2 regions of the Ensifer sp. 38_S197 genome follow, and region 1 is predicted to be linked to the other one. Evidence: riboswitches for the same ligand, from Rfam matches in the RefSeq annotation. Region 1 holds a riboswitch; the other holds the start of a gene.
What was found. Region 1 has a riboswitch for S-adenosylmethionine ahead of AC1Z3V_RS19735 (O-succinylhomoserine sulfhydrylase). Riboswitches for the same ligand answer to the same signal wherever they lie in the genome.
Positions count from the first base shown of each region.

Region 2: it holds a riboswitch for S-adenosylmethionine, as region 1 does, so the genes downstream of both, metA (homoserine O-acetyltransferase MetA) here and AC1Z3V_RS19735 (O-succinylhomoserine sulfhydrylase) in region 1, are expected to answer to the same signal.

Region 1 covers NZ_JBXOVZ010000002.1:1,364,736-1,379,195, forward strand. The annotation lists gene AC1Z3V_RS19725 (Hsp33 family molecular chaperone) at 1-798, shown strand, start outside; gene apaG (Co2+/Mg2+ efflux protein ApaG) at 901-1,293, opposite strand; gene AC1Z3V_RS19735 (O-succinylhomoserine sulfhydrylase) at 1,517-2,701, opposite strand; SAM riboswitch at 2,746-2,824, opposite strand; gene AC1Z3V_RS19740 (2'-deoxycytidine 5'-triphosphate deaminase) at 2,899-3,996, shown strand; tRNA gene AC1Z3V_RS19745 (tRNA-Gly) at 4,079-4,153, shown strand; gene AC1Z3V_RS19750 (transporter substrate-binding domain-containing protein) at 4,297-5,130, shown strand; gene AC1Z3V_RS19755 (tellurite resistance TerB family protein) at 5,169-5,579, opposite strand; gene AC1Z3V_RS19760 (thermonuclease family protein) at 5,722-6,576, opposite strand; gene AC1Z3V_RS19765 (S24 family peptidase) at 6,590-7,237, opposite strand; gene AC1Z3V_RS19770 (calcium:cation antiporter) at 7,421-8,509, shown strand; gene AC1Z3V_RS19775 (winged helix-turn-helix transcriptional regulator) at 8,535-9,044, opposite strand; gene AC1Z3V_RS19780 (SRPBCC family protein) at 9,179-9,652, shown strand; gene AC1Z3V_RS19785 (LysE family translocator) at 9,714-10,295, opposite strand; gene AC1Z3V_RS19790 (DMT family transporter) at 10,513-11,397, shown strand; gene AC1Z3V_RS19795 (FAD-dependent oxidoreductase) at 11,581-13,797, opposite strand; gene AC1Z3V_RS19800 (YbaY family lipoprotein) at 13,809-14,222, opposite strand; gene AC1Z3V_RS19805 (acetyl-CoA C-acetyltransferase) at 14,225-14,460, opposite strand, start outside.
Region 2 covers NZ_JBXOVZ010000002.1:618,165-632,624, reverse strand. The annotation lists gene trxA (thioredoxin) at 1-185, opposite strand, end outside; gene AC1Z3V_RS16305 (prolyl-tRNA synthetase associated domain-containing protein) at 244-753, opposite strand; tRNA gene AC1Z3V_RS16300 (tRNA-Gly) at 1,006-1,080, shown strand; gene AC1Z3V_RS16295 (aldose epimerase family protein) at 1,271-2,287, opposite strand; gene AC1Z3V_RS16290 (vWA domain-containing protein) at 2,429-3,613, opposite strand; gene metA (homoserine O-acetyltransferase MetA) at 3,624-4,550, opposite strand; SAM riboswitch at 4,612-4,689, opposite strand; gene AC1Z3V_RS16280 (NUDIX hydrolase) at 4,918-5,343, opposite strand; gene AC1Z3V_RS16275 (AAA family ATPase) at 5,340-6,179, opposite strand; gene AC1Z3V_RS16270 (RidA family protein) at 6,458-6,838, opposite strand; gene leuD (3-isopropylmalate dehydratase small subunit) at 6,849-7,454, opposite strand; gene AC1Z3V_RS16260 (VOC family protein) at 7,606-8,037, opposite strand; gene AC1Z3V_RS16255 (hypothetical protein) at 8,257-8,511, opposite strand; gene AC1Z3V_RS16250 (HpcH/HpaI aldolase/citrate lyase family protein) at 8,637-9,542, shown strand; gene AC1Z3V_RS16245 (DUF1737 domain-containing protein) at 9,539-9,745, shown strand; gene AC1Z3V_RS16240 (metallopeptidase family protein) at 9,797-10,231, opposite strand; gene AC1Z3V_RS16235 (ImuA family protein) at 10,402-11,355, shown strand; gene AC1Z3V_RS16230 (Y-family DNA polymerase) at 11,396-12,823, shown strand; gene AC1Z3V_RS16225 (error-prone DNA polymerase) at 12,820-14,460, shown strand, end outside.

The sequences.
Region 1 (14,460 bases):
TTCGAAGGCAAGCTGATCGTCCAGACGCAAGGAGACGGCCCGGTCGATCTCGTCGTCGCCGATTTCTCGACGCCGGACCGCGTGCGCGCCTATGCCCGCTACGATGCGGATGCGCTGGCCGCCGCCGAAAAGGATGGCCGCACCCTTTCGCATGAACTGCTCGGCAAGGGCGTGCTCGCCTTTACCATCGACCAGGGCGCTCATACCCAGCGCTACCAGGGCATCGTCGCACTTGACGGCGCCACGCTGGAAGAAATCGCCGGCGTCTACTTCCGCCAATCGGAGCAGATCCCGACCAAGGTCAGGCTCGGCGTCGCCGAGCTGCTCGACCGCGATGAGAACGGCAAGCCGCGCCATCGCTGGCGCGCCGGCGGCATGGTCGCGCAGTTCCTGCCGGAAGCGCCCGAGCGCATGCGCCAGCCTGATCTCTCCGGCGGCGATGGCGACAACGGCGAAAGCGTCGTCGAGGATGACGATCACTGGGCGGAAGCCAAGGTGATGGTCGAGACGATCGACACCGACGAGCTGACGGACCCGACGGTCGGAACCGAACGTTTGCTCTACCGGCTGTTCCACGAGCGCGGCGTGCGCGTCTATGAGCCGCAGGCGGTCTATGACCGTTGCAGCTGCTCGCGCGAGAAGCTCCGTTCGGTGCTCGCCAATCTGGAAGCGGATGATCTCGAAAGCACCATCGAGGATGGCGTCGTGAAGGTCACCTGCGAATTCTGCTCGACGACCTACCGTTTCGAAGCCAGCGAAGTGCGTCCGCAGGAGCGGGCGTCACTCCGGACAAACTAAAGCGCGCTTCGCGATCTTTCAGATTCGCTCCTTGCGCTTTAAGCCCTTGATATTTCGCATGTCGTTATCGCAAAGCCACTGCACACTTTTGCGCGACATGCTTTAGTTCAGGGTGCGCACGAGCCCCGGTGAATCGAGCGAGAAGGCGGGGATGGCCACGTTGAAGGTCTCTCCGCCTTCCGATTCCATGCTGTAGTGGCCGAACATCACGCCCGATGGCGTATCCAGCGGGCAGCCCGATGAATATTCGTAGGTATCGCCGGGATTGAGCAGCGGCTGCTCGCCGATCACGCCGGGGCCGCTGACTTCGTCGACCTGCCCGTTCTCGTCCGTGATATGCCAGTAGCGGGTCATCAGCCGCACGGCTGCATCGGAATGGTTGGAAATGACGATGCGATAGCCCCAGACATAGCGGCCGTCATCAGGATCCGACTGCTCTTCGAGATAGTACGGCTCCACCGTAACTTCTATGTCGCGGGTCAAAGCGCGATACATGGGCAACACCTTGCTTCAGGTCTTTCAGGGTATTCTACAGCAAGATGGTTTCGTCAAGAATAACGGCAAGATTGTGCGTACCCATTCTGGGGCAATGGCTTGCGGCCTCATGAGCGGGTGTTTGAGCCCCCTCGTTCCCGCTGCCGCCGCTGCGTAACGCGGAGATCTGCCGCAAGGGATCGACGGCCGCCGCCTGCTGCGGCGGCCGTATGTTTCGGCGGGGTTAGGCCTTGACGGCCTTCAGCGCGCGGGCAAAATCCTCGACAACGTCCTCGCTGTCTTCGATCCCCGCGGAGAAGCGCACCGTGCCGGCGGAAATGCCGAGTTCTTCGCGGGCCTCGTCGGTGAGGTTCTTGTGCGTCGTCGTTGCCGGATGGGTGATCAGGCTCTTGCTGTCGCCGAGGTTGTTGGAGATGCGAACGATCTCAAGCGCATTCTGCAGCGCGAAGGCTGCGTCCTTGCCGCCCTTCAGTTCAAAGGCGACGAGGGTGGAACCGCCGGTCATCTGCTTGGCAATGATATCGGCCTGCGGGTGATCCTTGCGGCCGGGGTAGATGACCTTGGCCACCTGCGGCTGCTCTGCCAGGAAGTCGGCGACGCGGCGTGCGGTTTCCGTCTGCTGGCGTACGCGCAGCGGCAGGGTCTCGATACCCTTCAGCAGCGTCCAGGCATTGAACGGCGACATGGCCGGGCCCGTGTGGCGGAAGTAGTCGTGCAGGTTCTCGTTGATCCATTCCTTGTCGGAAAGCACGACGCCGCCGAGGCAACGACCCTGGCCATCGATGTGCTTCGTGGCGGAGTAGACGACGATATGGGCGCCGAGTTCCAGCGGCTTCTGGAAGAGCGGGGTCGCGAACACGTTGTCGACGACGACCTTCGCGCCGATCTGGTTGGCGAGCCTCGCCACGCCGGCGATATCGATCACCTCGAGCGTCGGGTTGGTCGGGCTTTCGAGGAAGAAGACCTTGGTGTTCTTCTGAATCGCCTTTTCCCAGTTTGCGAGATCGCGGCCGTCGACCAGCGTGCATTCGATGCCGTATTTCGGCGCGAGCGTCTCGACCACCCAGCGGCAGGAGCCGAAGAGCGCGCGCGCGGCAACGATGTGGTCGCCGGCCTTCAACTGGCACAGGATCGCCGCGGAAACGGCAGCCATGCCCGAGGCCGTGGCGCGCGCGTCTTCGGCGCCTTCCAGCATGCACATGCGCTTTTCGAACATGTCGTTGGTCGGGCTGCCGTAGCGGGCATAGATGAAGCCCTCGGTCTCGCCCTTGAAGCGGGCTTCGGCCGCTTCCGACGTTTCGTAGACGAAGCCCTGAGTCAGGAAGATCGCTTCGGAGGTTTCGCCGTGCTGCGAGCGGGTGGTTCCGCCATGGACCAGTTGCGTTGCCGGGCGCCAGTTTTTGCTCATGTGACGATCACTTTCAAAAACAAAAAAACCGGCCGCGTGAAGGGCCGGTTTGACACCCGGCCTTTTTAGCTACTTGTTTAACGTGGCTGCAAGCCGACCGGCCAAATCACCACGGGATAAAGCTCCAATACTGCTTGGGTGCGCTTGCGTCAATTCCCGGAGTTTGGTTTTGTCTCGCAACTGGAAAGAGGACTGCAATGGGCCGCGACACTGGGATTTTGGCCGACCGCGCGATCGCCGCGCTGTTCGAAACGGGACGCCTGAAGAGCGAGAGGCCGCTGGATGCCGATCAGATCCAACCGGCAAGCCTCGACCTGCGCCTAGGCGCCAAGGCCTTCCGCGTCCGCGCGAGCTTCATGCCTGGCCCATCACATCTCGTCGCCGACAAGCTTGACCGGCTGAAGCTGCATGTGGTCGATCTGACCGACGGCGCGGTGCTGGAAACCGGCTGCGTCTACATCGTGCCGCTGATGGAAAGCCTGGCGCTGCCTGCGGGCATGTCGGCCTCGGCCAATCCGAAAAGCTCGACCGGCCGCCTCGACATCTTCACCCGCGTCATCACCGACCGTGCCCAGGAATTCGATAAGATCCCGGCCGGCTACAGCGGTCCGCTCTATCTCGAAATCAGCCCGCGCACCTTCCCGATCGTCGTGCGCCGCGGTTCGCGCCTGTCGCAGATCCGCTTCCGTATGGGGCAGTCGCTGCTCTCGGAGCAGGAGTTGCTGGCGCTGCACGAGAGCGACGTTCTAGTGGCGAGCGAGCGCCCGAATGTCAGCGGCGGCGGCATTGCGCTCTCGATCGATCTCAAGGGCACCGGCCCGGATGGCCTGATCGGCTACCGTGGCAAGCACCACACGGCGGTCATCGACGTCGACAAGAAGGCGCAGCACGCGATCTTCGACTTTTGGGAGCCGCTCTACAGCCGCGGCCGCGACGAGCTGATCCTCGATCCGGACGAGTTCTACATCCTCGTCTCGCGCGAAGCGGTGCATGTGCCGCCGCTTTATGCGGCCGAGATGACGCCGTTCGATCCGCTGGTGGGCGAATTCCGCGTGCACTACGCCGGCTTTTTCGATCCGGGCTTCGGCCATGCGTCTGCCGGCGGCAGCGGCAGCCGCGCCGTTCTGGAAGTCCGCAGCCACGAGGTGCCGTTCATCCTCGAGCATGGGCAGATCGTCGGCCGGCTGATCTATGAACACATGCTGGAACGTCCCGATGGTCTCTACGGCCTCGGCGTCGGCTCCAACTACCAGGCGCAGGGCCTGAAGCTTTCGAAGCATTTCCGCGCCGAGTAGGCGATTTTGCACGGGACCCTCATGCAATACCGCGCAAGGGTCCTTGACAGATCGTCGCGGTTCGGGAAATTTCCCAAGTCTCGCGGGTGTAGTTCAGTGGTAGAACGCCAGCTTCCCAAGCTTGATGTCGTCGGTTCGATCCCGATCACCCGCTCCAATTCTCGCTGATCCTTTGTGTTGCCTCGTACTTCTAGAGGCTATGGCCAGTTGCGATCGCGACGGATAACTTGGTACGCGATGAATCATCAAGCGGTTCTAAGGGCCGCCCCTTGCCACATGAGACGTGCCGGCCCGCTGCCCATGAGATTTCTTTCCCTGATTGCCCTTTGCGCGTCCTTGATCGCAACGCCGCTGGCGGCACAGCCCAAGGACCTGCCCATTCTGTTCGATGCGCGCGAACGCATCGCCAAGCCCGATCTTACGGGCCTTGCCCGCTTGCGCTTTCTGACGACCGTGGACTTTCCGCCGTTCAACTTCATCGACCAGTCAGGCAAGCTCTCCGGTTTTCACGTCGACCTCGTGCGCGAGATCTGCCGCGAACTCGACATCGAAGCCAAATGCCAGATCCAGGCCGTCACTTATGCGGAACTTCTGCCGGCGCTGGAGCAGGGGCAAGGCGAAGCTGTTGCCGCCGGCATCGCCGTCGGCCCGGAACTGCGCCAGCGCTTTGGTTTCTCGCGTGCCTTCATGCGGCTTCCGGCGCGCTTCGCCATCAATTCCAAGGCGGCCGGCGCCGTGGCGGGTCCGCAGGACCTCAGGAGAAAATCCGTCGGTGTCGTGGCGGGGACGACGCATGAGGCCATGTTCAAGGCGTTCTTCCCGAAGATCGAGGCCAAGGTCTTCCCGGATCGCGACGCCATGCTGACCGCTCTGCAGAAAGGTGAGGTGCCGGCGGTCTTTTCCGACGGCTTGCAGCTTTCCTTCTGGGTCTCAGGCGCGACTGCCGGCGGCTGCTGCGCGCTCGTTGATGGCGCCTATTTCTCGCAGCGCTTTCTCGGCGAAGGCCTGACGATCATGAACCGAAAATCCGAACCGGCCCTGACCCAGGCTATCGACCACGCGCTGCTGGCGCTGTCACGCAGCGGCCGGCTCGAGGAAATCTACCTGCGCTACTTCCCGAATGGCATTTACTGAGCGCCAGGTGGGGTTGTGACCGCCAGCAATTGAAGGCACTACCGGCGGAAGCGGACAAGCGCACCGCGCTCGATAGCCGCACAGGTGAGCTTGTCGAGACCCAGGCGATCGCGCAGCAATTGCAGCAGCCGGATCTCTTCGTTGCGAATGCGCTGGTCCGCCGCGGCGATTTCGACGGCAAGCGCATAGGCGGTCTCATGGAATTTTTCCGGCAGCGCCTCACGCACGATCTCCAGGACGATGTCCAGGCCCTCGGGAGCCGCGAGCTGGGCGGAGCATTCGTGGCCGATCTGGACGAGCTGGTTCTCGTCGAATCCGTCGAAAACGGGCAGGAACTGCACAAGCCGGCCGATGCGGGCGAATTCGTCGTCGCTCATCTCGCGGTCGACCGCCGACATCATCACCATGACATAGACGAGGGCTTCGTGGTGACTGAGGCTTGGCAGCATGGGGCTTTCCGACGGTAGGGCAATTCCAGGAAAAGCGTGAAGCGGTTTCCATGCGGAATTGTGGCGTTTCAAAGAGCCAGATCATCTCAATGAAACGGCGAGACGATCCAGATGGCTGAGAGCTGGGAATTGCCGCGGCCGTTTACAAGTCCGGCTGCGGCTCCTCCATACCGGTGCCGAGGGTTGGATCATCTGATGTCATCGGCGTGTGGCTGAGGTCGCGCGGATCCTCGCCATAGAAGCCGAGCTTTGCCTTACGCGCGGCGTCGGCTCGTTTCTCCAGCGACGAGCCGGGTACCGGCGTCGCCCAGCCGTTGTCGACCAGCCAGGTCGCGAGGTCCTGCCCACCGAGCGAGCAGGAAGCGGTGGCCGATGGGCCGGCGCTCCCTTCGGGCATGTCGCAGCTCACGGCACGGGCGCGCAGAAAGTTCCGGAAGGCTGTCCGTGCGACGATGCCGCAGGGCCAGCTCTTCCCCCCGGTTTCGCAGGTTCTTTCCGCCTGCTCGGGCTCGATGCCATCGATCTGCACCGTCAGCTTGTCGAACTGGATCACGCCGGCGGCGATCGCCACGGGGCGATAGAGGATGGTCGAGCCGGCGGCGGCCTTTGCTTGCTTCTCCGGCTCCGATAAGGGTGCGCGCGGCTCCGCCCGTTCAAGCGGTGCGCTGGTGACCGTGTCGGGCAGGCCGAACTGCTGCGGCTCGATGGCGCGCGCGGCTTTTTCCGTCGTCGGGGACTGGGGTTGCTCGCCGGCCGCAGAGGCGTCTGGCACGGAAGCGCCGCCAGACGACGTGCCGGGATCGAGCGGCACGTCTTCGCCCGTTTCGGCCTGATCCGGGGCCGGCTCGATTTCCGTCATGTCGGGCGTTTCGAGAACGAGGTCCGGCGTGGCAACACTCTCGCGGTCGCGGATGGCGGCTGCACCCGCATAGAGGATGCCGGTGAAAAGCGCGATTGCGGCGATGCCGCCGGCAAGGGTGTATAAATGCTGCCGCATCAGGAAGAACGTCCTATTGGCTGGCCCAGATGATCCGGGCGATCCATTCGATCTGGCTGATCTCGAAGCTCCGGCTCGGGTGCTCCGGGTTGAGGGAAAGGAGCTCGATCGTGCGCGGCGTCTGGCGTGTCAGGACCTTTGCCATGACCTCGCCTTCGCGCGTCTTGACCACCACGCGGTCGCCGCGCCGAACCTGCGCGCCCGGATCGACGATCAGGGTGTCTCCGTCGCGGTAGAGCGGCAGCATGCTGTCGCCCTGGACCTCGAGCGCGTAGATGCCGGTCCGGCGTTCCGCGACCGTCGGGAAATCGATCACGTCCCAGCCCTGGCCGGCCGGGAAACCGCCGTCGTCGAAGAAGCCACCCGCGCCCGCCTGGGCAAAGCCGATCAGCGGGATCGCCGCAGTCGCCGGGGCAGGGGCCTGCGTGGCATCCGGACTCAACAGGCTGGTGAATTGGTCCATCGTCGCGCCCGTCGCCTCGAGCACCTTGGCGATCGATTCCGTCGAAGGCCACCGTTCCCGCCCGTCGGCGGAGTGGCGCTTGGACTTGTTGAAGGAGGTGGGATCGAGCCCGGCGCGGCGGGCGAGACCCGAAGGCGAGAGCTGATTGCGCTCGGCCAATGCATCGATGGCGTGCCAGATCGTGCCGTGAGACAACATGCGAAGGATCCGGGGCCGAACGGGGCGGCCGCTTGCTGGTTTGATCTGCGCCACACTACCGAAACCCCGGGTTCCGGTAAAGAATCCGAAGGAAAATAGTCCTTTCTCCGTCATTTGCTTTGGGGGCGACGGGCCCTATAGTTTGCTCGACGGACAGGACAGGCTTTCATCGGAGGGAACGCTTTGTTGGCGCGCATGAGATCTGAGCGTCTGCTGTTCGTTGCCCTGGCCGCCGCGATCGTCGGGATGGCGCTGGAGCATCAGCTTCTTGAGATGGGGCGCCTGGCAACGCTGATCGGTGCCGCCGGTCTCGTGATTGCGATCGTGCTGGCGTCGCTGCGCGTTTCGCATCATGCCGAAGTGCTGGCGTCCAAGGTCGGCGATCCCTATGGCACGATGATCCTGACGCTGTCGGCGGTCCTGGTCGAGGTTGTCGTGCTGGCGATCATGATGAGCAGCGAGACCTCACCGACGCTGGTGCGCGACACGATCTATGCGGCCGTCATGCTCGACATCAACGGCATCCTGGGTCTGGCCGCCCTGCTTGGCGGGTTGAAGCACGGCGAGCAGCCCTATAACGACGATTCCGCCCGCACCTACAGCGTGATGATCCTGACGGCGATGGGAATATCGATGGTCGTGCCGGAATTCGTGCCGGCGGCGAGATGGCATCTCTATTCGGTCTTCACCATCGGCGCGATGATCACGCTTTACGCCCTCTTCCTGCGCATGCAGGTGGGCGTGCACAGCTATTTCTTCAGCTACAGCTATCCGAAGGCGAAGGGCGAGGGGAGCGCGACACAGGTCAGCGCGGACCAGCCGGTGCTGCCGTCGATCGCGATCCTGATTTTCGGCATCGTGCTGATCGGCATGCTGGCAGAGGTGATGTCGGCGCTGTTGACGTCGGGCCTGAAGGGGAGCGGCGCCCCGCCGGCGGTCACGGCCATCGTGGTTGCGGCGATCTCCGCCTCGCCGGAAATCATGACGGCCATGCGCGCAGCTCTTGCCAATCGCATGCAGGCGGTCGTCAACATCGCGCTTGGCGCATCGCTTTCGACGGTCATCCTGACCGTGCCGGTCATGGAGGCGATCGCGCTCTACACCGGTCAGCCTTTCCTGATGGCCATGTCGCCGGTGCAGACGGTGATGGTGACGATTACCTTGATTGTCGCGGCGATCAACCTCAACGACGGCCAGACCAACGCCATCGAAGGTATGACCCATTTCGTGTTGTTCGCCACCTTCGTCATGCTCTCGGCGATCGGGCTTTGAGCGGTGAAGGTTACTTTCGCGTCGGTCACACCGTGGCCCTTTCTCGCGCCTTCCTTGCCACCACCTCTTCATAGGCGGCCTGCAGGGTGGCGCGCACCCGCGGCGGGCCATCGAGCGGCGCACCGAGATGATCGTGCCGAAGCTCGTCCATGAAGCGATCCCAGAGCTCGGGGCCGCCAGTTTCCATCAGTTCGGCGCGGATGCTGAGCTCTTCGCTGACCGGTAGATAGCGCCGTCCCCAGGCGCCGAGCTGGGCCATGATCGGTACCAGCGCGATCGTCATCTCCGTCAGGCTGTAAATGGCCTTCTGCTTGTGGCTGGGGTCGTCGGCCTTGGTCAGCATGCCCTGCTCGACCAGCATCTTCAGCCGGTCCGCAAGGATGTTCGAAGAGATGCCCTCCTGGGATCGCAGCAATTCCCGGAAGTGCCGTTTACCGCCGAAGATCATGTCACGAATGATCAGCAGGCTCCATTTGTCGCCGAACACTTCGAGCGAAAGATTGATCGGGCAACCCGAGCGAATGTCGTCCTTCATTGGCACCTCTTCAAAACCGCTTGCATTATCGCATCAGTGGAGTTATCGTGCAACTGCTTTCAAAATTATATCAGTTTTAATATGAAATCAGTTAGGCAAAGGCCACCCGTTACCGGCCAAGAGGAGCGAGGAACATGACCGAGCGATCCGTTGAACATTCGAGTTTTACCATCGAGCGCAGCTTCAAGGCGACGCCGGAACAGGTGTTCAGGGCGTTCTCCGAGCCGGCTGCAAAGGAACGTTGGTTCGTCTCTGCTGACGGCTGGCCGGTGGCCGAATTCAGCCACGACTTCCGTGTCGGCGGCCGCGAAAGCGGTCGCTTCAGCCAGGACGGCGAGACGATCTACTATGACGACACTGTCTATCTCGACATCGTCGAGAACCGCCGGATCATCTTCGCCTATACGATGACCCAGAACGACAGGAGGATTTCCGCCTCCGTCGCCACGGTCGATATCCGGCCTGAGGGTCGTGGATCGCGCCTTGTCTTTACCGAGCAAGCCGCCTTCCTCGATGGGCTCGACAAACTCGACTACCGACGTGAGGGCTGGGAAACGTTGATCGGCTCGCTGGCCAAGGAAGTCGGCGAGACGGTTGGGGCGGCCTGACGGCTGTCAGGTTTTCGCGGAGAACTGGTGATTGAGACCGATCCGGTCTTCCGTTGATGCTTCAATGCATGGCCGCGATCGCGCTGCCGGCAATTCCCATGGAAAAGAGCGTGAGGCAGACGGCGGCAATCCGGCGCGGCAGATGTGATGTCGACATACCTTTCGACATCTGTACCAGCATGGCGCCGGCGCCGATCCAGCTCGCTCCAACGGTGACGACCAGCAGTGAGAAGCCCGCGATCCAGGACCAGACGGCTGCCAGTCCGGTTTGCGGCAGCAGCACCAGGGCGACGATCAACGCCTTCGGATTGAGCAGCGTCGTGATGAAGACCTGACGGATGGAAATGACGACACCTTCGCTGCGCTCGGCATCGGTGGTCCAGAGTGCATAGGCGAGGTAGAGAACCCAGCAGGCGGCGACGAGTTTCAGCGCAAGGCCGAGCTGCGGATGGGCGGCGAGGAATGGCGCCAGAAGCGCCACGGCCGGAATGATGACGGCGAGATAGCCACCGAGCTCGCCGATCAGCAACGGCAGCGAACGGCGGAACCCGATCGAGGCGCCGGAGAGCCAGAGCAGTGTGTTTGTCGGCCCGGGCGTTGCGAGCAGGATCAGGGCGGCAAGGGCGAAGGCGAGCGGCTGCATCTCGTTGGACCTGGTTTCGTGGCCGTTATCGCCGTCTTCTAGCAACCGCGCAAGCGCCCGGTCTTGATCTCCATCAAGCGCACTCTCCGATCCTTCCAGAAAACCATCCCAAGAAATCGCCACAACCAGCCGCGAAACACCCCTTCCGCGTGTATCGCGGTCGCGCTATCAGACCGTCGCCGCCGCTCTTCTTCCCGCCGGCGCGATCGAGGTTTCCATGAACAAGACCGTACTGTCAGGCATCGTCATGACGACGTTTTCCTATTTCCTGTTCTCGTTGCAGGATGCGTCGGTCAAATGGCTCGTCGTCGGCTATTCGGTCTGGCAGATCCTGTTTACCCGCAGCATCACCATCCTCGCGCTTTGCCTAATCATTGGCCGCGGCAAGCTGGTGCGCAACGCCATCGCGTCCCCGGTGATCAAGCCGCTGTTCGTGCGCAATCTGCTGCTGCTCGCCGCCTGGCTTTCCTATTTCAACGCGGCGCGTGATCTCGGCCTCGCGGAGATGACGACGCTCTACTATGCCGCGCCGATCATCGTGACGCTGCTCGCCGTGCCGATCCTGAAGGAGGACGTGCCGCCGATCCGCTGGTTCGCCGTTTTCGTCGGCTTCGTCGGCGTGCTCATCGCCTGTGATCCGCTCGGCACCGGCATGAAGCTGTCGCTGCCCGTGTTCCTGGCGCTCGCCGCCGCCGTCTTCTGGGCGATCGGAACCGTCATGCTGCGCAAGACCGCGCTGCAGGAAACGACCTTGGTGCAGATGACGATCTCCAACGTCTTCTTCATCGCGATGACCGGGCTTGCCGTCGGCTTCTTCTGGACGCCGCCGGCGCTCTTCGACGTCGCCCTGATGGCGGGAACCGGCGTGATCGCCGGCATCGCCCAGTACGCGCTGTTCGAGGGCATGCGCCGGGCGCCGATCTCGGTGATCGCGCCCTTCGAATATACCTCGCTCGTCTGGGCCTTCGGCCTCGGCTTCCTGATCTGGGGTGACGTCCCGGCCGTCAACGTCTTTGCCGGCGCCGGCCTGATCTTCGCGGCCGGTCTGCTGATCATCGTCGGCGAACGCCTGGCGCATCGCCGCGCCGGCGCTGTTGCCTAAACCTGGACGGCTTCCCGTGGATCGGACGGCCTCAGAGGTCATGTAGCGGCGCTCCACCGTTTCCTCGTAGATGCGGAGACCTTCGCGCGGGCGGATGTCAGCAACGACGCGCGTCGCTGGAAAGCCGAGGCCCGAAATGAAAACAGGCCCCGCGAGGGGCCTGTTTCCTTCGATGAACTTGGCTTACGCCGCCTGCTTCTTCTCGCCGTAGGGGTCGAAGCGGCCGTAGAAGGTCTCGCCGCGTTCGGCCATCTCCTTCAGGAGCGCCGTCGGCTTGAAATGGTCGCCATAGTCCTTGGCAAGTTTCTCGCACATCCTGACGAAGGCCTTCACGCCCATGCCGTCGATGTAGGAGAGCGTACCGCCGGTGTAAGGCGCGAAGCCGAAGCCGAGGATCGAGCCGACATCCGCTTCGCGCGGGTCGGTAACGATGCCTTCTTCCATGGTGCGGGCGGCCTCGAGCGCGATCGTCGCCAGGAAGCGCTGCTTCAGCACCTCGACGTCGATCTTTTCGGCGTTCTTCTGCGGATAGAGCGTCTTCAGCTCCGGCCACAGGTACTTCTTGGCGGGCTTTGCCGGGTACTCGTAGAAGCCTTTGCCGTTCTTGCGGCCGCGACGGTCGAGCTCGTCGACCATCTTGTTGATCAGCGCCATGTGCTTGGGATCGACGGCCTTTTCGCCGAGGTCGGCGACGGTGGCCTTCAGGATCTTCTGGCTGAGATCGATCGCCACCTCGTCGTTGAGCGACAGCGGACCAACCGGCATGCCGGCCATCTTGGCGGCATTCTCGATCATCGCCGGCGGCACGCCTTCGATCAGCATGTCATAGGCTTCGTGGATGTAGCGGAAGACGCAGCGGTTGACATAGAAGCCGCGGGTGTCATTGACGACGATCGGCGTCTTCTTGATCGCGGCGACATAGTCGAGTGCCGTGGCGAGCGCCTTGTCGCCGCTCTCCTTGCCGAGGATCACTTCCGTCAACATCATCTTCTCGACCGGCGAGAAGAAGTGGATGCCGATGAACTGGCCGGGGCGCTTGGAGTTCTTGGCAAGGCCGGTGATCGGCAGCGTCGAGGTATTGGAGGCGAAGATCGCGTCTTCGGCGATCACCGCTTCCACCTTCTCGATCACGTCCTTCTTGACCTGGCGATCCTCGAACACCGCCTCGACGACGAGGCCGGCGCTCTTGAGGTCGTTGTAGTCAGCCGACGGCGTGATGCGGGCAAGCAGCGCTTCACCCTCTTCCTTGGTCAGGCGGCCCTTGCCGATCGAATCCTTGACCAGGCCTTCCGAGTGGGCCTTGCCCTTTTCGGCGGCTTCCATGTCGCGGTCGATCAGTGTCACGGCGATGCCGGCGGCGGCCGTCACATAGGCGATCGAGGCGCCCATGAAGCCGGCGCCGACCACGCCCACATGCTTGAACTCCGACTTCGGCACGCCGGCCGGCCGGCGAGCGCCCTTGCCGAGCTCCTGCATCGAGACGAACAGCGAGCGGATCATCGAGAAGGCTTCGGTCGTCTGAAGGATCTCGGTGAAGTAGCGCTGCTCGATCTTCAAGGCCGTATCGAACGGCACCTGCAGGCCCTCATAGACGCATTTCAGGATGGCGATGGCGCCCGGATAGTTGCCATAGGTCTCGCGGCGCAGGATGCCGGAGGCAGCCGGCCAGAGCTGGGCCGAAGCCGGCGTCCAGATACCGCCGCCCGGAACCTTGTAGCCCTTCTCGTCCCAGGGCTGCACCGGCTTCAGGCCATTCTTGATCATCGCCTTGGCGGCGTCGATGAGCTTGTCGGCGTCGACGACTTCGTGCACGAGGCCAAGCGCCTTGGCGCGCGCCGCCGTCAGCGACGAGCCTGTCGTCATCATTTGCAGCGCGTCCTGCGCGTTGGTGAGGCGCGGCACGCGCTGGGTGCCGCCGGCGCCCGGGAAGATGCCGACCTTGACTTCCGGAAGAGCGATCTTCACCGATTTTGAATTGGAGGCGACGCGGCCGTGGCAGGCGAGCGACAGCTCGAAGGCGCCGCCCATGCAGGTGCCGTTGATCGCCGAGACCCAGGGCTTGCCCGAGGTTTCGAGCTTGCGGAAGAGCCCGGTCATGCGGCCGACCAGGTCGAAGAGCTTCTGGGCGGCGTTGTCCGGATCCTTCTTCTTCTCCTCCTGCTGGAAGGTGAACATCGACTTGATCATCGACAGGTCCGCGCCGCCGGAGAAGCTCGACTTGCCGGATGTGAAGACGACGCCCTTGACCGCTGCGTCGGCGGTGGTCGCATCGACGATGGCGTTGAGTTCTTCCATTACTTCCTGGGTGAAGACGTTCATCGACTTCTCAGGCATGTCCCAGGTGACGAGCGCGATGCCGTCGGCGTCGGTCTCGATCTTGAAATTGGTGTATTGCGTCATGGTTCTCCCCCTCAGTAGAGAATGGGTTCGATCTGCAGCGAGACGTTCGATCCGCCGCTGTAACGTTGTTTGCTGGTGTTGGTGGCGATCAGCCGTCCGTCGCGCTCGACGCGGATGGTGAAGCCCGCATCGGCGGCCTTGTCGACCTCGGGCTTCGGCACCTGCAGCACGAAGGGCACGCGGGTAGCCTTGCCGTCGCTGACGACCGATGTCTCGGCAATCAGCTTGGCGGCGGCGTCGGCGACGCCCTGTTCCTCGAGCCTTATGGTGACGGTGCCGGCCGGAACCGGACCGTCGGCGACATTGGTGATCGCACCGGTGAGCGTGAAGCTGTCGCCGCCCTCTTCCTCGTCGGAGACGCAGCCGGCGGCTGCAAGCAGCCCCAGGCCCATCAGTCCGAGAAGCGTGCGGCGCATCACATCCATCGTCAGACCCTTTCGATGACCGTGGCCGTGCCCATGCCGGCACCGATGCACAATGTCACGAGCGCGGTGTTGAGATCGCGGCGTTCCAGTTCGTCGAGCACGGTGCCGAGGATCATCGCGCCGGTGGCGCCGAGCGGATGGCCCATGGCGATCGCGCCGCCGTTGACGTTGATCTTGTCGTGCGGGATGTCGAAAGCCTGCATGTAGCGCAGCACGACTGCGGCGAAGGCTTCGTTGA
Region 2 (14,460 bases), 750 kb from region 1:
GGTGCCCAGAAATCGACGAGAACCGGCTGCTGGCGGGAGGCCTCGAGCACGTCCTTGGCAAAGTTGGCGGTGGTGGTTTCCTTGATCAGGTCACCGTTCGACGCGGCCGCCGGCTTGCCGAAGGAGGCCGAGCCCGTCATCTGAGTGCCGAAAGACCCTGCATAGGGATTGTCGCTGCCCGTCATTCTTCTCTCCTCGCCGGCTCGCCGGCCGGCTTACTGCATTCGCGCCAAAGATCGTATGTCAGGCCGTGACTTTCAAGACAAGCGGTTCGTGTCCGGTCGCTTCCATGAAGCGCAGCAGATCCCTGGACGCAATCGAGGTCGTCGCGTCATTCGAGAGCGGATGGCAGTTGACGATGTCGAACTTCATCAACTCCTCGTCGAGGATCATCTTGACGTTGCCGCCGGTGTCGTTGATCGCGCCGAAGGCGGTGACGGCTCCCGGAATGACGCCCAGATATTCCATCAGCTTTTCCGGCTTGCCGAAGGAGACCCGGCTCGCCGCACCGATCACCTGGTGAACGGTCTTCAGGTCCACTGTCGCATGCTCCTCGACGGTGAGCAGGAAATAGTTGTCCGTCTTGTCCTTCACGAAAAGGTTTTTCGTGTGGCCGCCGGGGATCTCATCACGCAGCGCCACCAATTCGGCGACGGTGAATACCGGCTCATGGTTCTTGGTTTTATGCTCGATCCCAAGTCCGTCGAGAAAACGAAAGAGGTCTTCGGCGGTCTTTGGCTGTGATTCACTCATGATTCTCATCCCTTGGGCGTTCGTTTTCGATCCTGCTTTAGGGGAGAAGCCCGTCAGCGCGCAATCTCACAGGCGGCGACGATGACCGAAAACGCGGCATTTCCGGGCTTTGCGGGAGGTCTCCAAAAAAATATTCGATTTCTCGTCATTTCCCTGTTGCATTCCAAAATCGCTTAGGCCATATACCGCCCGTCGCCGCAAGACAGCGTCGACGCCACGGTCCACCGACTACCCCCGGGCCGCGGAAAATGAGCGGGTGTAGCTCAGGGGTAGAGCACAACCTTGCCAAGGTTGGGGTCGGGCGTTCGAATCGCCTCACCCGCTCCAATTTCTCCCAACCACTTCATTTCATAATTGTTTTGGAAATGAGACGGCCTTTGCCGTAAGGCTCGTTGCACTTCGAGGCCGGCTGCAGCGCCGTGCGAACACGTGCCGAACACGACGCCGGTCCGTTGGGCCGCTCGCTCCCTTCCACTCCTATAGATCGATAGATCGCCAGCGCCCGTGCGGGCCGCACTCAGCTCTTCATGAAGACATAATCCGTCTCCTGCCGGCGGTTCTCGCCGGGGCGAAGCACCGCGCTCGGGAAGCCGGCATGGTTGACGGCGTCCGGCCAGATCTGGGTTTCCAGGCAGAAACCGGCGAAGGGGCCGTAGCGGCGGCCCTCGAGGCCGGGGACGGGGATATTGAGCTTCGCGCCGGTATAAAGCTGCACGCCGGGCTCCGTCGTCAGCACTTCGAGCGTGACGCCGGAATTGATGCTGCGGGCCAGCGCCACCGAGTGTTTCGCCATGGGCTGGTTCGAAAGACAGAAATTGTGGTCGTAGGCGATGCGCTCACCTTCGGTCTGGCGGCGAAGCGGCGTCATTTCCCGGAGATCGAAGGCGGTGCCCTCGACCGCACGGATCTCGCCTGTCGGGATCTGCCGTTCGTTGGTCGGCAGATAATGGTCGGCAGCGATCATGATGTCGTGGCCGAGCGCGTCGGCGCTGCCGTCGAGATTGAAATAGCTGTGCTGGCAGACATTGGCGAGCGTCGGCCGGTCGGTCTCGGTCTCGTAGACGACGCTCAAAACGCCACCGGGCTTCAGCGCGTAGGTGCAGGTGACCTGACAATTGCCCGGATAGCCGGCGCGTCCGTCCGGATCGGTGATGACAAGCGTGACGCTGTCCGCCGTCTGGCGGGTGATCGTCCAGTTGCGCTTACCGATGTTGTCGCTGCCGCCATGCAGGTGCGTGACGCCCTTCTCGTTCAATTCGAGCTGATAGGCCTCGCCGTCGAGGGTGAAGCGTCCGTTTCCGATTCGGTTGGCGCAGCGTCCGGGCGTGGCGCCGAGATAGGGCGAATGGGCGAGATAGCCTTCGAGATCGCTGAAACCGAGCACCAGCGGCGGCTCATGGCCTTCCAGCCGCAGATCCTGGATCACAGAGCCCCAGGTCAGCACATGCGCTGTAAGTCCGCCGCCGGAGAGCACCACACGATGGACCGGCTCGCCGGATGGCAGGTGGCCGAAGATTTCCGTGTTCTGATGCATATTCACCGCTGGCTCCCTCTTCGCGACCGCAGCAACCTGCGTCATTTCCGAGGATGCGGCAACCGGAAATCTCAGTGCAGGGCCACGGCGACCCTGGGGTGCTCTGAAAGACACGCGGCGCTGCAGGATATCGCCGTCATTTCAGCGGGATAATTGCTTGGTGGCGTCCTGCAGGCCGGCGAGCGTCAAAGGGAACATCCGCCCTTCGAACAGCTTTCTCACCATGGCGATCGACTGGGTGTAGCCCCAGTGCTGCTCGGGCACGGGATTGAGCCAGATCGAGCGCGGGAAATGTGCCGTCATGCGCGAGAGCCAGAGCGCGCCGGCCTCGTCGTTCCAATGCTCGACCGAGCCGCCGGGATGGCTGATCTCGTATGGACTCATCGAGGCGTCGCCGACGAAGATCGCGCGATAGTCGCCGCCGAAGGTGCGCAGCACTTCCGTCGTGCGGGTGATGTCGGCGCGCCGGCGCCGGTTGTCCTTCCACAGGCCCTCGTAGATGCAATTGTGGAAGTAGAAATGCTCCATGTGGCGGAACTCACCGCGGGCGGCAGAGAACAGCTCCTCGACGATGCGGATGTGATCGTCCATCGATCCGCCGACATCGAAGAACATCAAAAGCTTCACGGCATTGCGGCGCTCGGGCCGCGTCACCACGTCGAGATAGCCGTGCTCGGCGGTGGCGCGGATCGTGCCGGAAAGGTCGAACTCGTCGGCAGCGCCCTGGCGCACCCAGCGCCGCAGCCTTTTCAGCGCCACCTTGATGTTGCGGGTGCCGAGTTCGACGGTGTCGTCATAATCTCTAAACTCGCGTCGGTCCCAGACTTTGACCGCGCGGCGATGGCGCGACTGGTCCTGGCCGATCCTTATACCTTCGGGATTGTAGCCATAGGCGCCGAAGGGGGAGGTGCCGGCGGTGCCGATCCATTTCGAGCCGCCCTGGTGCCGGCCCTGCTGTTCGCGCAGCCGCTGGCGCAAGGTCTCCATCAGCTTGTCGAAACCGCCGAGCGCTTCGATCAGGCGCTTTTCTTCCTCGGTCAGGTGCTTTTCCGCGAGCTTGCGCAGCCAGTCCTCGGGGATGACGGCTTCTTCACCCGCTTCCATCGGATTGACCGCTTCCAGACCGGAAAAGCAATGCTGGAACACCCGGTCGAAACGGTCGATATGGCGCTCGTCCTTCACCAGCGCCGTGCGCGCCAGGTAGTAGAAGGCTTCGACGTCGAAGGCGGCGATACCCGCCTCCAGCCCCTCGATCAGGGACAGGAATTCCCGGAGCGTCACCGGGACCTTCGCTGCCTTGAGTTCGAGGAAGAAGGGGACGAACATCCGCTAAGCCTCAGTTTTCTCCGGTGCCGATCTCCGAGAGATCGTAGGGCGTCGTCTGGTACATCTCGTTGATCCAGTTGCCGAAGAAGAGATGCGCATGGCTGCGCCAGCGGTTCTGCGGCGGCAGGGTCGAGTCGTTGTGCGGGAAATAGTCGTGCGGCAACTTGATCGGCACGCCGGCATCCACGTCCCGGAAGTATTCGTCCGACAACGAGGTGGAATCATACTCCACGTGGTTGAACATGTAGAGCCGGTTGCCCTTTTTCTCGTGCACGAGGCAGACGCCCATCTCCTTCGATTCCATCAGGATTTCGAGGCTCGGCACCTTGTCGATGTCGGCGCGCCGGACCTCGGTCCAGCGCGAGACCGGGACGGCGAAGTCGTCGGAGAAGCCGTTGAGATAGACGGAGGAGCGGTTGAGATTCTGGTGACGGTAGACGCCGAAGGCCTTCTCGGCGAGCGGGTATTTCGGCACGCCGTGGAAATGGTAGATCGCCGCCATCGCGCCCCAGCAGACATTGAGCGTCGAATGCACGTTGGTCGCCGTCCAGTCGAAGATCTGCTTCAGCTCTTCCCAATAGGTGACGTCCTCGTATTCCAGCGTCTCGACCGGCGCGCCGGTGATGATGAAGCCATCGAACTTGCGGCCCTTCACCTCGTCCCAGGTCTCGTAGAAGGAGAGCAGGTGATCTTCCGAGGTGTTCTTCGCGCGATGGGCACCGATGCGCACCAGCGACAGTTCCACCTGCAGCGGCGAGGCGCCGATCAGGCGCGCCATCTGGATCTCGGTCTTGATCTTGTTGGGCATGAGGTTCAGAAGCCCGATCTGGAGCGGGCGAATATCCTGACGGATCGCCACGGTCTCGGTCATCACCCGCACGCCCTCATGCACGAGGGTTTCGAAAGCGGGCAGTGTATCGGGAATCTTGATGGGCATGGGCTTCCACTCGATCAATACAAAAAAACCGGCGGCGATTGATCGCGACCGGTCCTCGGAAATCCAACTTTCCTCGGCCCTTTAGCGACTTGTTTAACGTGGCTGCAAGCCGGCCGGCCAAATCACCACGGGGAATTTGATAGCGCGACAGGGACGCGGGGGTCAAGAAAAACGATTCGGGGGTGCGATAGACCCCTCATTCCGCTGCCGCGACTTTCTCCCCGCAGGTGGGAAGAAGGAAGGTTGCCAGCCTGCGCTCGGTCCAACACCGCCTGGTTGAACCGGCGGAGCATTCTGGTGATGTCTTGGCTGCTGCGCACGTCCCCTCTCTCCGCTTGCGGCGAGGGGGCTGGGGTGAGGAGCGAATTTACACCAAGTGCAGAGCGTCCCGCATTCCATATCCCAACTGACGCCCCGCCTCGTCGATGCCGAGCCAGAAGAAGCGGAAGCGGATCGGCGGGCCGCCGCTATCCGGCGTCATCTCGCGGTGCAGCCATGTCTGCCACTGCTCTCCAGTAAGGGCGACGTGAAAATAGTGTCGCCGATGGCAGATGGCTCTACCGTCCTTCCAGTAAGAATAGTCCTGCGTGACGAGGTGCGTGAGCGGCTGCGGTGGCGTCAACCCTGTTTCCTCGACGAACTCGCGCGTTGCCGCGACTTCCGGGCTCTCGCCCGGCTCCATCGTGCCACCGGGCACCTGCAGTTCGATCTCCGGAAAGTCCGGCTCGTCGAAGACCAGCAGGCGGCCCTGCCAGGTGGCGTAGATCAGCACCTTGTGCGCGTCCGGGCTCATCCGTCGCGGCGCGCCATGAAGGCGAGGCGCTCGAAGAGGTGGACGTCCTGCTCGTTCTTCAGAAGTGCGCCGTGCAGCTTCGGCAGCATGGTCTTGGCATCGGCCCTGAGATCGGCCGGATCGACTTCGTCGGCGACGAGCAGCCGGATCCAGTCGAGCGCTTCGGAAGTGGAGGGCTTCTTCTTGAGGCCCGGCACCTGGCGGATGTCGTAGAAGGCGGCAAGGGCCGCCGAAAGCAGCGTCTTGCGGATGCCGGGATAGTGCACCTCGACGATGCGGGCGAGCGTTTCGGCATCGGGAAAGCGGATATAGTGGAAGAAGCAGCGGCGGAGAAATGCGTCCGGCAGTTCCTTCTCGTTGTTGGAGGTGATGATGACGATCGGCCGGTGGCGCGCGCTGATCATCTCGCCGGTCTCGTAGACATGGAATTCCATGCGGTCGAGTTCCTGCAGCAGGTCGTTCGGAAACTCGATATCGGCCTTGTCGATCTCGTCGATCAGAAGCACCACGCGCCGGCCCGCCTCGAAGGCCTGCCAGAGCTTGCCCTTGCGGATGTAGTTTTTGACCTCGTTGACGCGTTCGTCGCCGAGCTGGCTGTCCCGCAGGCGCGAGACTGCGTCGTATTCGTAGAGGCCCTGCTGTGCCTTGGTGGTCGACTTGACGCTCCATTCGATGAGTTCGAGATCGAGGGCGGCAGCGATCTGGCGGGCAAGCTCGGTCTTGCCGGTGCCGGGTTCGCCCTTGACGAGCAGCGGCCGCTCCAGCCGGATCGCAGCATTGACGGCGATCATCAGGTCCTTGTCGGCGATATAGTCGGCGGTGCCTTCGAATTGCATGGTCGTCTTCCGGTTCAGCATAGGTCTAGTGGAATGAATTTGACATTTGAGTCCCGTTTTCCGCACGCGCTCAACTCAAATGTCAAATTCGAAAATTCCACTATCATCATAGTGTTACTCGTGGTCCTCAAGATTCCGACATTTGCTCTCGAGGGCGCTGAGATCGCATGCAAATGTCGGAATCAGACCACTAGCAAAGCGATGCCTATGGACTATCGCATATTGGCTTAATTCGGAATCGATTTGAGAGGAGATGGTGCGAGCAGAGGGGCTCGGCGTCAGCCGCGAAGGGCGGTGACTTCGATCTCGATCAGCATTTCCGGGCGGATCAGGTCGCAGACGATCATGGTTGCGGCCGGCCGGATCTCGCCGAAGACTTCGCCGAAGATGGGGAACACCCGATCGGCGAAGCTGGCATCGGTGACGTAATAGTGATTGCGCACCACGTCGGAAAGCGAAAAGCCCGCTTCCTTCAGCGCGCCCTCGATCGTCCTGAGGCAATTGCGCGCCTGCTCCTCCACCGTCTCGGGCATGGTCATGGTGGCATAGTCGTAGCCGGTCGTGCCGGAGACGAAGCACCAGTCGCCCATCGCGACGGCACGCGAATAGCCTGCCGTCTTTTCGAAGGGCGAACCGGAGGAGATGAGCTTGCGCGCCATGTCGCCCGCTTTAGGCCCAGGGACGCGAGGCGCCGACCGACTTCTCAAAACTGTCGATGGCGGTCGCCTTCTCCAGCGTCAGGCCGATATCGTCGAGGCCGTTCAGCAGGCAGTGGCGCTTGAAGGCGTCGATCTCGAACTTGATCGAACCGCCGTCCGGACCGGTGATTTCCTGGGATTCCAGGTCGACCGAAAGGATGGCGTTGGAGCCGCGCGAAGCATCGTCCATCAGCTTGTCGAGGTCGGCCTGGCTGACGACGATCGGCAGAATGCCGTTCTTGAAACAGTTGTTGTAGAAGATATCGGCAAAGGACGTGGAGATCACGCAGCGGATGCCGAAGTCGAGCAGGGCCCAGGGGGCATGTTCGCGCGAGGAGCCGCAGCCGAAGTTGTCGCCGGCAACGAGGATCTTGGCGTTCTGATAGGCGGGCTTGTTGAGCACGAAGTCCGGATTGACCGAGCCATCCTCGTTGTAGCGGGCTTCGGCGAAGAGGCCCTTGCCAAGGCCGGTGCGCTTGATCGTCTTCAGGTAATCCTTCGGAATGATCATGTCCGTGTCGATGTTGACGACGGGGAGGGGTGCTGCGACGCCGGTGAGCTTGACGAATTTTTCCATAACTTCAGGCCTTCGATTTCAGAAGAATGTTGCGTAGCGTTTAGAGCAGTTCTACGCAGAAATGAAGGAAAATCTGTCCAACACGCGTCGTCGGGCGGGTGAAAATGCCCGCCCGCCCAAAGTTCCGTCCGGATTTCGTCGCCGGTAAGGGTCAGCCTGCTTTCACCGGGCTGTTCATTGCCCAGAGAACGCCGAAGGGATCGCGAACCTGACCATAGCGGTCGCCCCAGAACATCACCTCGACCGGCGTCACCACTTCCGCGCCGGCGGCGACCGCGCGGTCCCACCAGGCATCGATGTCGTCGACGGTGAGCGTCAGGGTGAAGGCCTGCGGCTTTTCGAGCGGATGGCCGTATTCCGGATAGGCATCGGCCAGCATCAGCGAGCTGCCGTTGATGTAGAGATGGATGTGCATCGTCCGGCCCTGCTCGTCCACCGGATGCCGGTTGACCTCCTTGGCGCCGAAAGCCCGCGTGTAGAATTCGGCCGCCTTCACGGCGCCATCGACCTGAAGATAGGGCAGAAGACCGTTCAGAACCGGTGCCGGCTTCTTCGTTTCAGTTTGCTGCGTTTCGATGTCCATGTCGTTCTCCATTCTGTTCGAAGAGCCAGGACCGTGCTGGCCTGTCTCAAGGACGGGGATAACGCGCCCGATCCGACATGGGGATGGAAAAAATTTCGCAGTCAAAATTTCGCAGTTTGGGGAGCTATGATCTTTTGCAGGAAGCAATGGTCGGCGAGCCGATCATCGATCGGCCCGATTCCGGATCACAGCCTGAGGATCGATCCCGATCGCTGGGGATCAGAGGTCGATGATCGTGCCGCGACCGTCGTTCCAGATGCGCATCTCGCGCTGGCCAGGGGCGGCGCCTGCGGCGGCCGGACGCGCCGTGGCGCGGGCTGGCTTGAGGTTCAGACGGGCGGCAATGGCGCTGCCGATCACGACGACGGCGGCGATGCCGGCCAGTGCCAGCGCCAGCGAAGCGGTCAGAACAAAGGCCGCGAACGTGATGGTCAAGGCTGCGGCCGTAAAGAGGACAGAGCGAATGCTTTGCATAATCGTTACCTTTCTGGTTGCGATGTGGTGGTTTGCAGCTCCGCTTGCAAGGGGTGGCTCTTATGAAAGGGTGCGGCGGTTCGCCTCGTCTTGCGGAACGAAGGAAAGGCGGGCACAACTGAAACATGAACAAATCGATCGAACATCACCCCATGCGCCTGCGCCGCTCGGTGCTCTCGGTGCCGGCCGACAATGCCCGTGCACTTGCCAAAGTCGCTGAACTCGCGACGGACGCCGCGATCTTCGATCTCGAGGATGCGGTGGCGCCCGAGCGCAAGGTGGAAGCGCGCGAGGCGCTGGTGCAGTTTCTGACGGCGAGCCGGCCGGATTGCGAAATCGTCATCCGCATCAATGCGATCGGCTCCGACTTCGGCCAAGGTGACCTCGCTGCGGCACTTTCTGCCAACCCCGACGCCATTCTGCTGCCGAAGGTCGAAAGCCCGGCGGATATCCAGGCGGCGGCCGACTGGCTTACCGAGAACGATGCGCCGGAGACGCTGCGTCTCTGGGCGATGATCGAGACGCCGCGTGGCGTCATCAACGCGCCTGTTATCGCCGAGACCGGCCGCACCTTCGGCGGACGGCTCGATTGCTTCGTCGTCGGCCTCAACGATCTGCGCAAGGAGACCGGCGTGCCGGATCGTCCAGGCCGGCCCTTTCTCGTCCCCTGGCTGATGCAGATCCTGCTGGCGGCGCGGGGTGGCGGGCTCGACGTCATCGACGCCGTGTTCAACGACTTCCGCGATGTTGATGGTTTCGACGAGGAATGCCGGCAGGGCCGCGACATGGGCTATGACGGCAAGATGCTGATCCATCCGGCCCAGATCGGCCCGGCGAACGAGCGCTTCGGCGTGGAGCAGATCGCCGTCGACGAGGCGCGCGCGATCATCGCCGCCTTCGCGGCTCCGGAAAACACCGGCAAGGGCGTCATCAATCTTAATGGGCGCATGGTCGAGCGGCTGCACCTCGACCAGGCCATGGCGCTTGCCACCAAGGCGGACCTTATCGAGAAACGAAAGGCAAGATCTTGAAACTCTACCGCTTCCTGACCGGCCCCGACGACGCCTCCTTCTGCCACAAGGTGACGGCGGCGCTGAACCAGGGCTGGAGCCTGCACGGCTCACCCACCTATGCCTTCAATGCGGATACGCAGCACATGCAGTGTGGCCAGGCGGTGGTCAAGGAGGTCGAGGGCAAGGATTACACCCCGGATATCAAGTTGTCGGAGCAGTAGACGGGCCGTCCCGCGCGTTTGCCCTCCGCTTCACACTTTCCCGGAATTGCTTTAGCCGCCGACGTGCTCGACGCTGGCTTCGATCCGTTCCATGTCGTCGTCGGAAAGGCCGAAATGGTGGCCGATCTCGTGGATCAGGACATGGGTGATGATGTCGCCCAGCATCTCCTCGTTCTCTGCCCAATAATCGATGATCGGACGGCGATAGAGCGTGATCCGGTTGGGGAACTGACCGGTTTCCATGGTGAAGCGTTCGCCGATGCCGCGGCCTTCGAAGAGGCCGAGCAGGTCGAAGGGCGTTTCCAGCGCCATGTCCTCGAAAACATCGTCGCTCGGGAAGTCGGCGACCTCGATGATGAGGTCGGTTGTCAGCTGACGGAACTCCTGTGGCAGGTGGCCATAGGCTTCCAGCGCGAGCTGTTCGAAAGTGGTAAGCGTCGGTGCGTGGCGTTCCCGCCAATCATCGGTGTGGTCAATGCGGGCCATAGGCACTCCTTGTTGCCCTCCATATAGCGATTTTGCCTTTGTTTTTCGAGTGTTGAATTCCGCAGACATAAGGGCAGGAATAAATTCTTAGAATTGGCTGTTGACTCATTTAGCAAGCTCTGGAATCAATTAGAACATAACATGAACATTTATGATGGGAGTTGACCGTCATGGCCGACAAAGCCGTGCAGCGGGAGACGGTACTTTCGCTCCGAGAGACCATAGCCAGGATCGAAAACCGTCGACTTCCGGGCGTCGTGCGCGCCGCCAAGGCGGCTGACCCCGGCGGCTTCCGTCAGCGCGAGGAAGATGAATCCGGCCGCAAGGCGCTTACGCTCGGGGTTCCGGATCTGGACGCGCTTCTCGAAGGCGGCCTGCCGCTCGAAGGCATGACGGAAATCCGCAATGCCGAGACGCGTGATGCTGGTGCTGCCGCCGGTTTTGCCGCCGCACTCGGTGTGCTCTGCCAGCAGGCGCGCCTGGAAAAGGGCGAGCCGGCAGCTCCCGTTCTCTGGATCAGCCAATCGCTGGCCTCCAACGAAGCGGGCATGCCCTATGGGCTTGGTCTGAAAGCTTACGGGCTCGATGTCCGCGGCCTCGTCTTCAGCCTGCCACGCACGGTGAAGGATGCGCTCTGGATCGCTGAAGCCGCGCTTTCCGTTCCAAGCTTCTGTGCCATCATCCTGGAAATTCGCGGCAATCCTGCTGCCCTTGCTCTCAGCGAAAGCCGGCGCCTGCATGTCCGCTCACGGGCGGGCCACGTTCCTCTTCTGCTCCTGCGCCAGTCCGGACACGAGGAGGCCAGCAGCGCCTTCTTTCGCCTCCTCGTCGAGCCGGCGCCGGCGCGTGAGCGCCCTCTACCGGATGGATCGATGCTTCGCGGCAGCATCGGCCATCCCGTCTTTCACGTCATTGCCGAGAAGAGCAGGGCTCCTGCGCCGCTCGGCTTCTTCCTGGAGTGGAATCCCCATGACCGCCGCCTTTACCCCGTCGAGCCCCTACCAGCCGCTGCTGCGGCAGATCCAGAACCAGCGCATTCTGTCGCTCGCCTTTCCGCATCTTCCGGCCGATCGGGTCGCCCGCAAGCGCTGGGGGAACTCGTGGCTTTCCCGCGGGCGTCCTGAGCATCCGCCCGTCGTCTTCGCCGACAAGGTGAAGAGTGCGATGCGTCTCGTCGCGCTCGACGGTTATGCCGAGAAGCGTGGGTTTCACATTGGCCAGGGGGTTGCCGAGGCTCGGGCCATGTGTCCCGAGATCGACGTGCTGCCGGCCGATCCCGCCGCTGACCGGGCTCTGCTCGAGGGCCTTGCCGATTGGTGTTGCCGCTATACGCCGCTGGTCGCGCTCGATGGCGACAGCGGCCTCTTTCTCGACATCACCGGCTGCGCCCATCTTCTCGGTGGGGAAAAGGCGCTTCTCGACGATCTGCTCGCCCGCCTTTTCCATCTGGGGGTCGAGGCCTGTGCGGCGATCTCCTCCTCGGCCGGGCTTTCCTGGGCGGTGGCGCGCTTCGGGTCCGAAGGCATCATTGCCCCGGATGAGGCCGCACGGGTGCTGGCGCCGCTGCCGATGGCGGCGCTCCGGCTGCCGCGGGAGACGATCGAAACGCTTGGCCGGGTTGGGCTCAAGCAGGTCGGCGACATCCTCGAAGCGCCGCGCGCGCCGCTTGCCCGCCGGTTCGGCGCGATCCTGCTTCTGCGCCTTGATCAGGCGCTCGGGCGGGAGGACGAACCTTTGTCGCCACGGCTGCCCGTCGCCGCCCTTTCGGTCGAGCGCCGTCTCGGCGAACCGGTCCAGGGCGAAGACGATATTTTAGGCCTGACGGAAGAGCTGGCGGTGCGGCTGAAGCCGGAACTGGAAAAGCGTGGGGAAGGCGGGCGGCTGTTCGAGCTTCTGCTCTTTCGCGTCGACGGCGCGGTTTTCCGCATCGCCGCCGGCACATCCTCGCCGCTCAACGAGCCGCTGCGTGTCGCCGGTCTTTTCCGCGAGCGGCTGCAGGCGGTGCATGAGGATCTCGACGCCGGCTTCGGCTTCGAAATCCTCAGGCTCTCGGTTCCGAAGAGCGAAAAATACGAGGTGATGCAGGAGGATTTTTCCGGCACGCCGGATCGCGAGCGGCCGCTTGCGGCCTTTGCCGATCGGGTCATGGCGCGGTTCGGTGCGGAAAGCCTGCTGGTGCCGGCTCTCGCAGAAAGCCATGTGCCGGAGCGGGCAGCGACTTTCCGCCCGCTCACGGATCTGGCGCTGATCAGCAAGGCTGAGGAGCCGGTGGAAAACATGCCCGCGACCCTGCTTGCCGCCGCGGCCCGGCCACAGCGGCTCTTTCCAAGCCCCGAGCCGGTGGAGGCCGTGGCCGAGGTGCCGGAGGGGCCGCCGAGAAGCTTCCGCTGGCGCCGCACGTTGCATCGCATCGCGCGCGCCGAAGGGCCGGAACGGATTGCCGGCGAATGGTGGCTCGATGGCGAGCCGGCGATGGAGCGCGATTATTTCCGGGTGGAAGATGAGCGCGGCCGGCGGTTCTGGCTGTTTCGCGAGGGTCATTACGGGGCTGCCGCCCCGCCCCGCTGGTTCATGCATGGAGTCTTCGCATGAGCGGCGCTACCCCCTATTTCGAGATCGGCGCCTGGTCGAATTTTTCCTTCCTCGAAGGCGCCTCCCATCCGGGCGAGATGGTCGTTGCGGCAAGCCGCCTCGGCATTGGTGGCCTTGGTATTGCCGACCGCAATACGGTGGCAGGGGTGGTGCGCGCCCATGCACAGGCCAAGGTGGAGAAATATGCCTTCCAGCCCGGCGCACGGCTCTCCTTTGCCGAAGATCTGCCTGACGTGCTTGCCTACCCCTTAAATCGCCGCGGCTGGGGCAATCTCTGCCGGATGCTGAGCGCCGGAAACCTGCGCGCCAAGAAGGGCACCTGCACGCTCTACGAAGCCGATCTCGTCGAATGGGGCGAGGACCTCTTGCTTGTCGTGCTGCCGGATCCGGTGATCGGCGCGCCGGAGGCAACCCTGCTTGCCGATTTCCTCAAGCGGCTGAAACCACATTTTGCCGATCGGCTCTATCTGGCGCTGGTGCCGCGTTATGACGGCTTCGACCAGCTTGCCTTTGCCGGGCTTGCGACCATCGCCCGCCATGCGGCGGTCAAGCCCGTCGCCACCAACAGTCCGCTGTTTCATGTCGCCGCCCGGCGGCCGCTCGCCGATGTCGTCACTGCCATCCGCGAACATGTGACGATCGCGTCGGCCGGCTACCGGCTGCACGCCAATGCCGAACGGCATCTGAAGACACCTGAGGAAATGGCGCGCATCTTCCGCGACTATCCGGAAGCGATCGCCAATACCGGGCATTTCTTTGGGAGGTTGAAGTTCTCGCTGTCGGAACTCGAATATCAATATCCGGATGAAAGCATTCCGGGCGAGACGCCGACTGAGACCCTGCGGCGGCTGACGATGGAGGGAGCGCGCGAGCGGTATCCTGAAGGCATTCCCGATAAGGTTTCAACGCAGATCGAGTACGAGCTCGAGCTGATCGCGGGCAAACGCTACGAGCCCTATTTCCTGACGGTGCGCAACATCATGCAGTTTGCGCGCAGCGTTCATATCCTGTGTCAGGGCCGCGGGTCGGCGGCGAACTCCACCGTCTGTTATTGCCTGGGCATTACCGAGGTCGATCCATGTGAGACCACCCTACTCTTCGATCGCTTCCTCTCGACCGAGCGGGACGAGCCGCCGGACATCGACGTCGATTTCGAGCATGAGAAGCGGGAAGAGGTGATCCAGCACATCTACCGCACCTATGGCAAGGAACATGCAGGGCTGACGGCCGCCGTCATCAGTTACCGGGCGCGCTCGGCCGGCCGGGAGACCGCCAAGGCCTTCGGCTTTTCCGAGGACGTGCAATCGGCGCTCGCTGGCTCGGTCTGGGGCTGGTCGGTCGCCGATCTTTCCGAGCGTGAGGCGCAGGCTGCCGGTCTCGACACGAAGGACCCGACGACGGTGAAGGTGCTCGATTATGCCACCGAGCTGATGAGCTTCCCGCGCCATCTTTCCCAGCATGTCGGCGGCTTCGTCATCACCCGCGACCGGCTCGACGAGGTGGTGCCGATCATGAACACGGCAATGCCCGACCGCTACATGATCGAGTGGGACAAGGACGATCTCGACACGCTGAAGATCCTGAAGATCGACGTGCTGGCGCTTGGCATGCTCACCTGCATCGCCCGGGCCTTCGCG